4 regions of the Peribacillus sp. FSL M8-0224 genome follow, and region 4 is predicted to be linked to each of the others. Evidence: a T-box and tRNA genes for the amino acid it is inferred to sense, from the RefSeq annotation. Region 4 holds a T-box; the other regions hold tRNA genes.

Region 1 (3,392 bases), 900 kb from region 4:
CTCCTTTTCTTTTCCTTCATCAGCAGCACCACCGCAGCCAACCATCATGCCTGCAGTCAGTAACATTAACAGTATCAGACCAAAAATCTTCTTCATTTTCATTCCCCACAATCTTTTTATTTAATTTCTTCATACCTAACAGAGAAAACCAATCCTGGAAGATGCCCCCAAAACAAAAAGCATCTCCCGTTAAACGGAAGATGCTTGCATGGCAACAATATCAATACGGACTCTATCTTAGGGTCTGCCACACACCTTCCCATCCGCGTAGGTTACAGGTGTACGAATTCTGGCAGGTCTCCTGGCTCATGGTCTTCGTCAACGGCACCTTCCCATATCTCATACAGTGGTACACAGCCGTCAGCTCCCATATACAGTGGCGGGACCGCGTTGGCATTTCACCAACTTCCCTTTTAAGTCATTAAGACACCAAATCGTTCATATGTATATAATTTTCACTGCCTTCATTATACACCATGTAAGAATCGATTATTATATGATTTTTCTGAACAAGTGCGAAATGACCCTTCCGCCTTCAATGCTTTGAAGCATTTTCAATCAGCGACGCAAACCCATTGATCGATAACCCCGGTGAAATCCGAACTCTATGCAGAGCATGCATCCCTTGGTCGCTTGAAGCTCCCCCAGGTTCGGTAGTGACTGCCATTTTGTATCCAGCTTCTTCTGACAGCCTGAGACTCTCTTCGTTATACCGGCCAACCGGATAGGAAAGCACTGTCGTGTCCTGGTCGAGGATACGGTCGAACAGCACCTTCGACTGAACCATTTCCGCTTCTTGCTGCTCTGCCGTCATGCGGTTCAGCTCCAAATGGTTGATGGTATGGCTTTCAATCGAAATCCCATCCCTGCTCATCTCCAACATTTGATTTTCAGTCAGGTGATGACCTTTATCTATGGACTTCCCGATCATGAAGACAGTTGCTTTCATATCATTTTCTTTTAATATCGGGAAAGCCTCCGTGTAGTTATCTGTATAGCCATCATCAAAAGTAAGCCAGACGCACTTCTCACTTGGCATCCGATTCTCGGCTAAAACGAGGAATGCTTCTTCAGGGGATAATGTATAGTAACCATTCTCCCGAAGCCAAGCCATCTGTGATCGGAATTCCTCCCTTGGGACCCGAAGGCCATTACCTTGGGAAATGCTGTGATACATCAAAATCGGAAGCTGGACCGGGGACTCGGCCTTTATCCAGTCTCCCGTATCGATTTGCCCCTCCGAATCCTGCCCGCTCCCATTCTCAGCCGCTTCGGCCACTTCAATGTCATCTTCCGCAATCGGTGCAGCCGTCTTTGTGCCTATCCCCTCTAAAATCCCTTGTGTGCATCCAGGTAAAATCAAAACCCCCAGCAATGCCGCCATCCTTAAAACTCTATATTTTTTCACTATCATTCTCCTGATTTTTTTATAGTATAATAGTACCAGAAAACCAATGGACAATAAAGTATTCCATTTAATGAAAAAAGAGGAAAAACGAGAGCTTTGCGATGCGCTAAACATTTATGAGGATTTTTTTTCATAACTATGTGCTATTAGCTTGAAAAGTTTGCCTATAAGAAATATAATAAATAAGTCGTCGACTTTAATATATGTCCCAGTAGCTCAGCAGGATAGAGCGACAGCCTCCTAAGCTGTAGGTCGTAGGTTCGATTCCTATCTGGGACGCTAATTATAAACCCCTGTTACAAGCGGTCCTTCCGCGGAGTAACAGGGGTTTTTTTCTGTTGGTTAAGAACAATTGATTTTTTGATGGAGAAAACACAGGTCTCAAGGCTAAATTTTTTCATCAAGCCATATAGATATAAAACCTGATTGCAAAACTATGCATAAAGGTTGGAAATATTGGCGAACAAGAATACAAACTGTTTGATAGTAAAAAAAGTCTTATTTATCACGTCGATAAATACAAATACTGATTTCGGGATATAATCATTTTTTTTTGAAATATATGTTTTAACCTGTCCCATCCGGGTATACAAATACTGTAAGACATTCTCACCAAAGGAGATGATAGTGCATGATGAGTACAATCAGAAGCCAATGGAACAAAGAGAATGACGCAGCGGTGTTTAGTCCCGGTGATCAGCGTTAGAGTCAATTGAAGAGTTGGATGATAATCAAACATGGGAATTACTAGTCTTCTCATCCAAAGGAGGAAGATACGATCATGAGTATTTACAGCCTATGGAATCCAGAGAATGATGAAGCAATTTTCAGTCCGGGTGATCAGAAGCCATTCAGTACGCTCATACGAGTAGATTCGGATAAACACACACACACTGACAAAACACTTGAATATGAATTACATGGCACCGTACTGAATGAAATTTAGTCGAAGCAGGAATATACCGAAAAAGGATGGAGCGATTGCTCCATCCTTTTACTTTTATTTATCGAATTTCAGTTTCGCCAAGGCATCTGCCAATGCAGTATTGATCGGCTCTTCTTTATTTTGCTTTTTCATATAATTGGATACTTCATTTTTGGATACTTTTTGATTTTTATTTTGCCCTCTTCGTTTATTGTAAGAAGATAGTTTTTCGTGAAAACCGCATTTACAGGTGAATGTCTGTGCTTCTCCTTGACCGCGCATTTCCATCTTTTTATGGCATTGCGGGCATCTGGCATTTGTTACACGTGAAACACTTTTTTTGTGGCCGCAATCACGATCTTGACAGACAAGCATTTTTCCCTTTTTACCATTCACTTCTAGCATCAGCTTGCCGCAATCAGGACATTTCGTTCCTGACACGTTATCATGCTTGAATTTTTGATCACTATTTTTGATTTCATGGACGATATTTTTGGCGTAGGCGCGCATATCACCGATGAAAGCCTGTTTTGGCAGCTTTCCTTTTGCTATCGCAGTTAACTTTTGCTCCCATTGAGCTGTCAAAGCTGGAGAACGCAAGTCTTCAGGTGCCAATTGAAGAAGTTGTTTTCCTTTTGAGGTGACATGAAGACCCTTTCCTCTCTTCTCGATCAGGAAGCTATTGAATAGTTTTTCAATAACATCCGCACGTGTTGCAACAGTTCCAATCCCGCCAGTTTCACCAAGAGTCTTGATGAGCTCTTTGCTTTCCCCTGCCATGAAACGAGCAGGATTCTCCATTGCCGAAAGAAGCGACCCCTCATTGAATGGTTCCGGCGGTTTCGTTTCACCCTCTGTTTGTTTCACAGTCGAAATGGTTAAACTGTCACCTTTTTGAACGTTCGGAAGCAGTTGCTCCGCAAGGCCATCTTTAGCTTCTTCCTCATCGAATTGGTGATCATAAACTTCCTTCCAACCTGACTTCAGGATGACCTTCCCTTTTGCCATGAACGTCTCCTGCCCCATTTTTGCGGTGATGGTCGTTTGTTCATATTCAAA
Region 2 (3,392 bases), 700 kb from region 4:
ACTGAATAGTGGCTTTTACCTTCGAATACTTATCTTCTCGATTCAAGCGTTTTTCCCAATAATAGTACGTGCTACGTGGAATATCAGCGACTTTAATTAAGGCCACAACCTCATAAATGGACTTTAGTTCATAAATTACTTGCGCTTTGATTTTGGTTGTAATTTTTCCTGCATTTGAACTAAAGTATTTAACTTTTTTAAATACGCATTCTCCATTTCCAGTTGTTTAATTCGTTCTTCAAGCTCTTTAACCGAACCTTCAATTTGTTTGGATGGATTGATATCTTTTTTCATGGATGGTCTCCCCTTTTTCTTAGAAATTAGGGCATCTAATCCATAGGCATTAACATTTATTCTCCACGTCCGAATTAGCGCTGGAGATGAAATATTAAACCTTGCGGCTGCGTCGTAAGAAGATATACCCGTTTCATTCATATAATTAAGTACATCCATTTTAAACTCCGTAGAATAACTTGTATAGGATTTCTTAAATCCATCGGCTCCTTGAATTTGGTATAAACGAACCCATCCTTGAATCATTTGATAAGAAACTTCAAATATTTTCTGAAGATCCATATAGCTGTGCTTTCCTTCAAGGTAAAGTCGTACAATGAATATTTTCTGTTCGGCAGAAAAATTAGCCATAAAAAACACCCCGTAAATGTTAGTTTGGTGTCTAACATTTACGGGGCAGTTCATTTTTGCCTACAGTTTTTATTTGAGAAAGCGGGAGTTGATTTCAGATATCCGCTCCTGTCTGCCAAGTCGCATCAAAGCAAGCATTTTTGGTGTTTCGGCTGCCAGTTTCGGCAGGAGCGCTGCAAATTTTCTTCAATCCAGTGAGGATTACAGTCAAAACCATGAAGACCGGAGCAGTTTATCGACCTAAACCACACAATATTCGACCGTTCATGCATTTTTTCAACCTTCACCTCACTGTTCAGACTACGATTCCCATTTTGTCGCAAAGGATGTGTTATGAAATTCCTTTTAAAAATCCTTCGCAGAGCTCATTAAGTATTAGCTAGGCACAAACTTAAGTATTCCTTCCAGATAAACACCTTTTTCTTTTCGTTTACATTCCCTCAACTTGATTCTTCCTTCTTTTTCTAACTCTTTGGCTAATTGGACCACTTTTGTTCCATCTTCGGTTATTTCGACTGAGAAGAAATTGCCCCGAGTGGAAGTTTGAATGAACTTGAATAATCTATCTTTATTCATTTAAACATCTCCTTATTTATTACAAGTTCGACATAAATGGTCATCCACCTGCGATAAATATGAAATAAAAAATTTCATGGTTAAAAGGATTCAAATCGAAATGACCCTCGTTAGCTTAAACGACCCAAAAAAGTAAAAAAGCCAAAACCTTTAGAAGGTTTTGGCTTTTTAAGTTAGTGTCCCAGGAGAGATTCGAACTCCCGACCGACGCCTTAGAAGGGCGTTGCTCTATCCAGCTGAGCTACTGAGACGTTTATGATATAAGTTGCGGTAAAACTTATGTATTACCTTAACTGTTCCCTTAGGACACTTCTTATTATAGTAGGATATCAAAAGGAAGTCAACGGTTTTTCAAAAAAAGTTTTTTCTTTTTTTAAAGAACCAGGAAGCGGGGAAAAACGCTTCCTGTTCATTATACATGAAGTCATTCCATTTGATAAGCATTTCTTAGATCCTCAACGATTTTTCCTTCAAGGTCATAATAGATGATTTCAAATTGGTCATTTCCAATCTCCAAAATGGCATAGGTTTTCTCTTTTCGTCCCCGCGGCTGCCGTATGCTTCCCGGGTTGATGAAGAGCTTGCCGTCAATCCACTCTGAGCCTGCAGCATGGGAGTGACCAAAGCAAATAATATCCGCCCCTGTCTCTTCACTTTTATAAGATAGGTTCATCAAGGTCATATTTATGTTATAGAGGTGTCCATGCGTTACGAAGAAACGCTTGCCTGAGATATTCTCCACAATATCATCCGGATATGCCGAATCATAGTCGCAATTCCCTCCAACGGCCAAAAACTCCGACATGTGAGGGTCATTTCTCTCCAACTCTGAATCACCGCAATGGATCATGGCGGCGACCTCTTGTTTATGACGGTCGGCAATCATGCTGATTTCATGAGTTAAGCCATGACTGTCACTCATTATTAGCACTTTCATCGTCACATTCCTTCTTCCCTTTTTAGAAATAGATCAAGTTTTTCATCTAGGGCCCTCAATGCGTTGGCACGGTGGCTGATTTGGTTTTTTTCCTCTTTTGTCAATTCAGCGTTTGTTTTGCCCTGTTCCTCTACAAAAAAGATGGGATCATAACCAAATCCATTCGTTCCTGAAGGCTGTTCCGTGATAAAGCCTTCCATCGTTCCCGATACCGTAATCGTTTCCTGGTTGGGCGACGCTAGTGCCAAGGCGCAATAAAATCTCGCCGTCCTAGCCTCTTTCGGCACGCCTTCCAGTTCGCGGAGGACTTTTTCCGTGTTTGCTTCATCACTCTTGGCCTCTCCAGCATAGCGGGCAGAATATACGCCCGGACGGCCCTCCAATGCATCTACAATCAATCCGGAATCATCAGCAATGACAAAGTGGCCTAGCTGATGGGCAATGGCCTCTGCCTTCAGGATCGCATTTTCTTCAAAGGTCGTGCCTGTTTCCTCCACATCCGGGGCATCCGGTACATCGAGAAGTGTTTTGACTTCATAACCTTTAGCAGAAAATAAGCTTTCGAACTCCTTGGCTTTCCCTTTATTTTTCGTTGCAATGATTACTGTCTTCATTTTTCATTTCACCCTTTTTCATTTTATCGGCACGGGAGTTCTTTTGGGGCTGAGAAAGAATTTGCTGTCATCCGTCATATGTAAAAGCCGCTTCTTCTCCAGTGCCAACGGACGGATTCAACTCTGCCTATCATGTTCAACAACAGCCGCTGAATTTTCCAGATAAGTTAAGTCTAACACAACTCCCTCATCTGCAATAACCTGAAACTTATAAACTAACGTTTGTAATTTTCACTATGTTCAATATGGATATTAACTTTTATGTTATTTATTGAAGTCTTATCAAAGGAATTAATAATTTTATTATCCCACTTATTGACATGGTATCTGTATGCCTTTTCACTTATGTTAAAAAGGTCTGTATTGATTTTATCCCCCGTCTCCAATGTCCTCAAAATATCTTGCTTGATTTTTATTTCTACCTTTTTTTCGATTTTTTCCATATCCAAGTTGTCTATATTTTGTTTCAATATCCCATTTGCTTTAACTTCTAAATCATATAAGGGTTTCTTCTGTTGTTCCAATACTTTGATGTTTGTTTTGGGGTCCATGATTTCAACACTTACCTTTTGTTTATTCAGGGAAAAAAACATGACAGTCGCCTTATTTCCAACCCATTT
Region 3 (3,392 bases), 660 kb from region 4:
AAAGAAGTAGTGAAAAATATCCGCATCTCTATCGTGCCAAATGGTGTCTGTACGTACTTCCCTTTAACCGCCCGGCTTACTGTGGACTCATGTATGCCAAGTTCGTCTGCGATTTCTTTCATCGTCATCGGCTTCAAATAGTTCAGGCCATGATGAAAGCACGCCGGCTGTTTTTCGACGATGCACTGAATAACCTTCAATATCGTTTCTTTTCTCTGTTGGATTCCTCTGGAGATCCATTGGTATTCCTGCCACTTATCCTGGATAAACCGCTGAACTCCCTGATCCTTATGGCTCTTCATTCGGTTTAAATATCCTTTATCCACATTAAGATTGGGTGTGTTACCATCATAATTCCCGACAAGCAGCATGCCATCCCGAACTTCCACGACCACATCCGGCACTATATAAGAAGGTTTTTCCTGAAAAAAGAGTGATGCCGGACGCGGGTTCAACGTCTGGACATAATCAAAGACTTCTTGAATCTCCTTCAGTGTAACACCGATTTTCTTACTTAGGTCTTTCCAGCGCTTTTCAGCAAAATCGAGGAAATGGTTTTCTATGATCGATTCTGCCAGAAGATTCTCCCCTTCTGCTTTCACTTGAAGCAAAAGGCACTCTTGAAGATTCCTCGCTCCAATACCATGCGGTTCGAGTTCCTGTAAAATCGAGAGACTCTCTTCCAAAACGGCCGGAGATATGCCTGGGATGCATATATCATCCAGCTGAGTCCTTAAGTAACCGTTTTCATCAAGGTTATGAATTAATAGAAGCATTGCCTTTTGCTGCTCACCGGAAAACTGCTGGTGATTCACCTGGGACATGATATGCTGTTCAAGCGATATGGTATCTTCACTGATCTGTTCAATCCAATAGTTGGCATCATACGTATTTTTAAGAGTCCGTTTACCTTTTTTGCGGTCAAAAGTTGGCTGAAATAAAGAAGATGTTGGCTGATCTATGGACAGTAATGGGTTCTCCACCATTTTATTTTCTAAAAAAGCCGATAGCTCCTGCGAGGAGTATTGCAGCAATGTAATAGCTTGCATGAGCTCCTGGGTCATTGCCATCTTTAATGTTTGCTGTTGAAAAAGTCCTGCTTTCATATTCATACTCATCGATTCATCCCTCCCCCACTCCATTTTACATTATCAGGAGAAAATTCTACACAAAAACCCATGAAAACGCTTACGATTTTTTTCTGAATAGTTTATTTGTTTTAAATACTATATGTTAGAAACGCAAATTTAACAACTACTTTTATTGAAAAATCACCATTTTTCAATAGTGTGGGCGAATATTTTCAAGACAGGACCGACATTACAGGATTCGATGGAATATTACGGAAAACAAGCAAATTCAGCAAAAATTTCAACTCTCCTAAAAATTACAAATAAAAAATCCCCCACTTTATTAAGCAGAAGATTGGTAATGCCCTCGGCAGGAATCGAACCTGCATTTCAAGCTTCGGAGGCTTGCGTTCTATCCGTTGCACTACGAGGGCGTAATAGAAAATATTTTTTCAACAGACTTCATTATATGATAGAATCCCCTCCTTTGCAAGGGTTATCAGGTTTAAAACTTTATCATTTGGGTATTATGGGTAATGTGGAAATTCATCCCTGTGCGGCATAATATATAAAATAATCTATCAGGAAGGAGCCCTAGCCAGAAAATTGTCGAACAAATTATCCATAATAGGGTTTGTTTTGTTTGACCTAAATTGACCAAAAAGTGTATCATACATACATAAAGAATTTAAATGATTCTCTTAATCGAAGGAGGAAATGAACATGAATTTAATTCCTACAGTTATCGAACAAACAAGTCGTGGGGAGCGTGCCTACGATATTTACTCCCGTTTATTAAAAGACCGGATCATTATGCTAGGAAGTGCAATTGACGATAATGTTTCCAACTCCATTGTTGCTCAATTACTATTTTTAGAAGCGGAAAATCCTGAAAAAGATATCACTCTATACATCAACAGCCCTGGCGGAAGCATCACTTCCGGTATGGCCATTTACGATACCATGCAATATATCAAACCTAATGTATCGACAGTATGCATCGGTATGGCCGCTTCCATGGGTGCTTTCCTATTGGCCGCTGGCGAAAAAGGCAAACGTTATGCGTTGCCAAACAGTGAAGTCATGATTCACCAACCACTTGGAGGAGCTCAAGGTCAAGCTACGGAAATTGAAATTGCTGCCCGCCGTATCCTTCACTTGAAAGATAAGCTGAACCAAATCTTGGCAGAACGTACAGGACAACCTATCGAAGTCCTTCAAAGAGATACGGAACGTGATAACTTCATGACTTCCGAAAGAGCTCTTGAATATGGCTTGATTGACAAAGTCATCACGCGCAGCGTTCTTGATGATAAAAACTCTAAGTAATCCTGCAACAAAAGAAAGGCTCCGGAGATCGCCATAAGCGACCTCCGGAGCCTTTTTTCATGATAAAAGAAAAGGATGCACATTTAGGCATCCCCTTTTTTAACCCTCTTGCTGAACGAACTCTTCCAATGCTTCTAACGCTTCTTTTTCATCGCGTCCTTCGACGATTAACTTCACGGACACGCCAGAACTGATGGCTAGGCTCATTAATCCCATTATACTTTTTGCATTCACTTTCTTTCCTTCTTTTTCAAGAAAAACATCTGAATGAAAGCGGTTAGCTTCTTGTACAAAAAGAGCCGCCGGCCGAGCTTGCAAACCCGTTTTCAATTTTACCTCAACTTGTTTCTCCACCATCTTGATCTCCCCTGTTAGCTTTATTTTTTCGCAGCAATAGCCTCTCCCCCACGGAGCCTGTCAGCTATTTCATCAATCTTTCGCAATCGGTGATTAATCCCGGACTTACTGATGGTTCCCCCGGATACCATTTCCCCAAGTTCCTTTAAGGTTATATCCTGAAACGCTATCCTAAGCTCCGCAATTTCCCGAAGCTTATCCGGTAAAATGCCAAGTCCTACCGTATCCTCGATATAATGGATATTTTCAACCTGGCGCAATGATGCCCCGATCGTTTTGTTCAAATTGGCTGTTTCACAATTCACAAGCCGATTCACTGAATTACGCATATCACGGACAATCCGTACATCCTCGAACCTTAATAAAGCTGAATGGGCGCCAACTATACTTAAAAACTCGGCAATCTTTTCGGCTTCTTTCAAATAAATGATGTACCCCTTCTTGCGTTCAAGTGTCTTGGCCTTCAAGCCAAACTTATTCATTAGCTCACAAAGGGCATCATTGTGCTCTTTATAAAGTGAGAAAATCTCAAGGTGATAGGAAGACGTTTCCGGATTGTTAACCGAACCCCCTGCAAGAAATGCACCTCTTAGATAAGAACGCTTACAGCATTTCTTCCCAACAATAGTATCGGAT
Region 4 (3,392 bases):
GATAATGGAAAAATAGTAGTGGAACATAAGGGATTTACAGAAGGAAAAAGTGAAGATGGCTCTATTACAAAATTAAATCCATTATCAACGGATTTTTATTTGGGAGATCCTCCAAAAAAAGAGCATGTGTACAAGTTGCATATTACATGGGAGAAAAAAGGACAGCCCATGACAGATACCTTTCTTCTAAAATAAAAGAGCTTACGTTCATGCCAGGATTTATCTGATAAATTATGGAGCCATTTTGAAAAGATCAAAATGGCTCCTTTTAGAGACATGCATTACATTTTATTCGGCGCTGAAATTCCCAATAAACTTAGCGCATCCTTCAATACGATCGCAACGGAAAAAGCGAATGAGAGCTTCATTTGTTTCCATTCATCTTCCACTAGGATTTTCGAATGTGCATAATACTTATTGAATGCACGCGATACATGCAAGCTGAATTTCGCGATTTGTGATGGATCGGCTTGTTCAAATGATTTTTGGACAATGATCGGGTATTGCTCCAGCAGCTGGATGACTGGCCACGCATATTCGCCTAAAGCGTCATATTGGATGTCCTGCTCTTTAAAATCACCTTTTTCAAGCAAGGAGGAAATTCGCGCATATGTGTACTGTACATATGGGCCCGTTTCTCCCTCAAAATTCATCATTTGCTCTAATGAAAAATCAATATCGTTCATGCGGTTATTTTTTAAATCATTAAAGATTACCGCTCCAACACCGACTTGTCTTGCAACCAGTTCTTTCTGTTCAAGCGCTTGATTTTTTTCTTCAATATTGCGCTTCGCAGTTTCGATCGCCTCTGCCAATACATCCGCAAGCAGCACGACTTTCCCTTTACGGGTCGACATTTTCTTACCGTCTTTTAGCATCATGCCAAATGCTACGTGCTGTAAGTCTTTTGACCACTCATACCCCATTTTTTCAATGACGTTAAAGAGTTGTTTGAAGTGCAGGGATTGTTCATTTCCGACCACATAAAATGTTTTCTTTGCCTCATACTGTTTTTTACGATACATGGCTGCAGCTAAATCACGTGTGGCATAAAGTGTCGCACCATCGGTTTTCGTAATCAAACACGGCGGCATATCTTCCAATTGCACAACATAGGCACCTTCTGAAAGGGCAAGCAGGCCTTTTTCTTTTAGTTCCCCGACAACCGCATCCATTTTATCATTGTAAAATGCTTCGCCGGCATAGGAATCAAAACGGATGCCCAATAAATCATAAATCGTCTCGAATTCTTTTAAAGACGCATCCCTGAACCATTTCCACAATGCCAGTGCTTCCTCGTCCCCGTCTTCAAGCGACTTGAAGCTTGCGCGTGCTTGGTCATTCAATGATTCATCGGTTTCTGCTCTTTCATGGAACTTCACATAGATTTTCAATAATTCCTGAATCGGCGAAGCCTCGATTGCCTCTTTGTCCCCCCACAGCTTATACGCGACAATCAACTTACCGAATTGCGTGCCCCAATCTCCTAAATGATTGATACGCACGGCATTGTAGCCATTTTTTTCGGCAATGTTGGCCAGTGCATTCCCTATGACCGTAGAGCGTAAGTGCCCCATGGAAAAAGGCTTGGCAATATTCGGGGAGGAATAATCAATCACGACATTTCCCTTTCCAGTCTGCATCGAACCATACAAATCCTTTTCCTTTAATATCGTTTGCAGCACATTTTCCGTCACCATCTGTTGATTGACGAAGATATTCAGATAACCTCCCACTACGTTCACTTCTTGAATCAACGTACTGTTTAATTGTTGGGCTATTTCCGACGCAATCACCTGAGGCGATTTTTTGAATTTTTTCGCAAGAGTAAAGCACGGAAAGGCGACATCACCTAACTCCATCATTTTCGGCTTTTCCATTAATTTTTCTATTTCACTTGCTGGCATTTCATTGTTCAAAGCAGTTGAAATCAATTCTGCAATTGGTTTATTCATCGACATTTTCCCTCCTAAACAAAAAAGCCCCCGCCTCTAAATAAGAGACGAGAGCATGAATTCCCGTGGTACCACTCTAGTTGCCACAAATTGCGGCCACTTTCCATTGTTAACGAGGTGACTCCCCGATATTCCCTACTGAACGTTTCAAGAAATTTCTCCAAAGTGCGCTTCATTCATCCGACCTGCATTAGGCTCCCACCATCCCTAACTCGCTTTCCATTTCAAAATGAACTACTCTCTTCATCACAGAATTTTCAATATTATAATTTAATCCATCGTACACAATTTAAAAAAACGTGTCAACAGAATTTAAGAAACAAATCCTAACCAGCCGGTAACTTCATTTTATCCTTGATGTTCGAAAAATATTTTCTTACTGTCCCAATTGTGCCGCTTTGATTGGACGGCTCAATATTGGATGGACCATCGGCTAACAGCCCTAACACTCCCATTTCCCGGCCATTATGGCTGGAAGGCCCATCAATAAGCTCTGGGGAGTATATTCGCTTGCCATCCATTATGCAGCGAATCGAGCAGGCTAACTCATCACCCGGGTTATCCTTCAATAAATAACCACTTACATCCGCCTTTAATGCGAGTTGAAAATAACCAGTCCTTCGAAATGTCGTTAAAATGACCACCTTGCATTCAAATGACCTTAATGCTTCTGCTGCCTCAAGTCCGTTCATTACAGGCATCTCCATATCCATGATACACACATCAGGCCCTAATTGGTGTACAAGAGCCATCGCTTCTTCTCCGTTACTGGCTTGCCCGACAATTTCTATATCTTCTTCAAGATTGAGTAGAGAACTTATTGCCTCTAATAGCATTTGCTGATTCTCTGCAATGACAATTCGAATCATTTTTAAGTTCTCTCCTTTATCGAGTTCCTTATATGAAGCAAAGACTCCCCAAATCCGAGGATTATTAAGGGAGTCTGGAATGATACATGAACGTTACAGTTCAGATTTCACTTGAGTGGGAACACTTTTTTTCGTTAAATATTTTATGTCCTTGAAACTGACGAAATTCTTGGATTCCTCATCCCATAAACGGAAACGGAGTGAGCGCAAGCTTGTTGCAAGAGTGATCGTCGGAACGTTCTCTAAAGGCTGCGTATTATTATGCGCCATTTCCAATTTATAGTTAGGCACCCTTGGACTTAAATGATGAACATGATGGTAACCGATATTACCAGTAAGGAACTGCATCAGTTTTGGAAGCTTATAAAAAGAACTTCCCTCCACTGCTGCCAATACATATTCCCACTCTTCATTTTCTTCAAAATAAGAGTCCTCAAATGTGTGCTGGACGTAAAACAGCCAAATGCCGATTGAACCAGAAATCATGAAAATGGATCCTTGTACCAGAAGGAAAGACTGCCAGCCTACTGCCAGGCAAAGCAATACCGCAAAAACGACGATTAATACA

Evidence for each region. The T-box of region 4 lies ahead of argS (arginine--tRNA ligase). A T-box ahead of a tRNA ligase gene usually reads a tRNA of that ligase, here a tRNA-Arg.
Region 1: it encodes a tRNA-Arg, which carries the amino acid that the T-box ahead of argS (arginine--tRNA ligase) is inferred to sense. The anticodon was not compared.
Region 2: it encodes a tRNA-Arg, which carries the amino acid that the T-box ahead of argS (arginine--tRNA ligase) is inferred to sense. The anticodon was not compared.
Region 3: it encodes a tRNA-Arg, which carries the amino acid that the T-box ahead of argS (arginine--tRNA ligase) is inferred to sense. The anticodon was not compared.

The regions. Positions count from the first base shown of each region.
Region 1 covers NZ_JBBOOJ010000001.1:5,182,904-5,186,295, forward strand. The annotation lists gene MKX49_RS25235 (ABC transporter substrate-binding protein) at 1-96, opposite strand, end outside; cobalamin riboswitch at 275-449, opposite strand; gene MKX49_RS25240 (polysaccharide deacetylase family protein) at 536-1,384, opposite strand; tRNA gene MKX49_RS25245 (tRNA-Arg) at 1,614-1,687, shown strand; gene MKX49_RS25250 (hypothetical protein) at 2,190-2,354, shown strand; gene MKX49_RS25255 (DNA topoisomerase III) at 2,409-3,392, opposite strand, start outside.
Region 2 covers NZ_JBBOOJ010000001.1:3,588,127-3,591,518, forward strand. The annotation lists one part of gene MKX49_RS17230 (IS3 family transposase) at 1-186, opposite strand, end outside; one part of gene MKX49_RS17230 (IS3 family transposase) at 186-645, opposite strand; gene MKX49_RS17235 (hypothetical protein) at 1,021-1,221, opposite strand; tRNA gene MKX49_RS17240 (tRNA-Arg) at 1,399-1,472, opposite strand; gene MKX49_RS17245 (metallophosphoesterase) at 1,646-2,158, opposite strand; gene MKX49_RS17250 (XTP/dITP diphosphatase) at 2,161-2,772, opposite strand; gene MKX49_RS17255 (Ger(x)C family spore germination protein) at 2,988-3,392, opposite strand, start outside.
Region 3 covers NZ_JBBOOJ010000001.1:4,944,876-4,948,267, forward strand. The annotation lists gene rpoN (RNA polymerase factor sigma-54) at 1-1,118, opposite strand, end outside; tRNA gene MKX49_RS24100 (tRNA-Arg) at 1,433-1,504, opposite strand; gene clpP (ATP-dependent Clp endopeptidase proteolytic subunit ClpP) at 1,794-2,399, shown strand; gene MKX49_RS24110 (HPr family phosphocarrier protein) at 2,499-2,756, opposite strand; gene whiA (DNA-binding protein WhiA) at 2,777-3,392, opposite strand, start outside.
Region 4 covers NZ_JBBOOJ010000001.1:4,286,907-4,290,298, forward strand. The annotation lists gene MKX49_RS20610 (hypothetical protein) at 1-195, shown strand, start outside; gene argS (arginine--tRNA ligase) at 282-1,955, opposite strand; T-box leader at 1,996-2,214, opposite strand; gene MKX49_RS20620 (response regulator transcription factor) at 2,282-2,824, opposite strand; gene MKX49_RS20625 (fatty acid desaturase) at 2,918-3,392, opposite strand, start outside.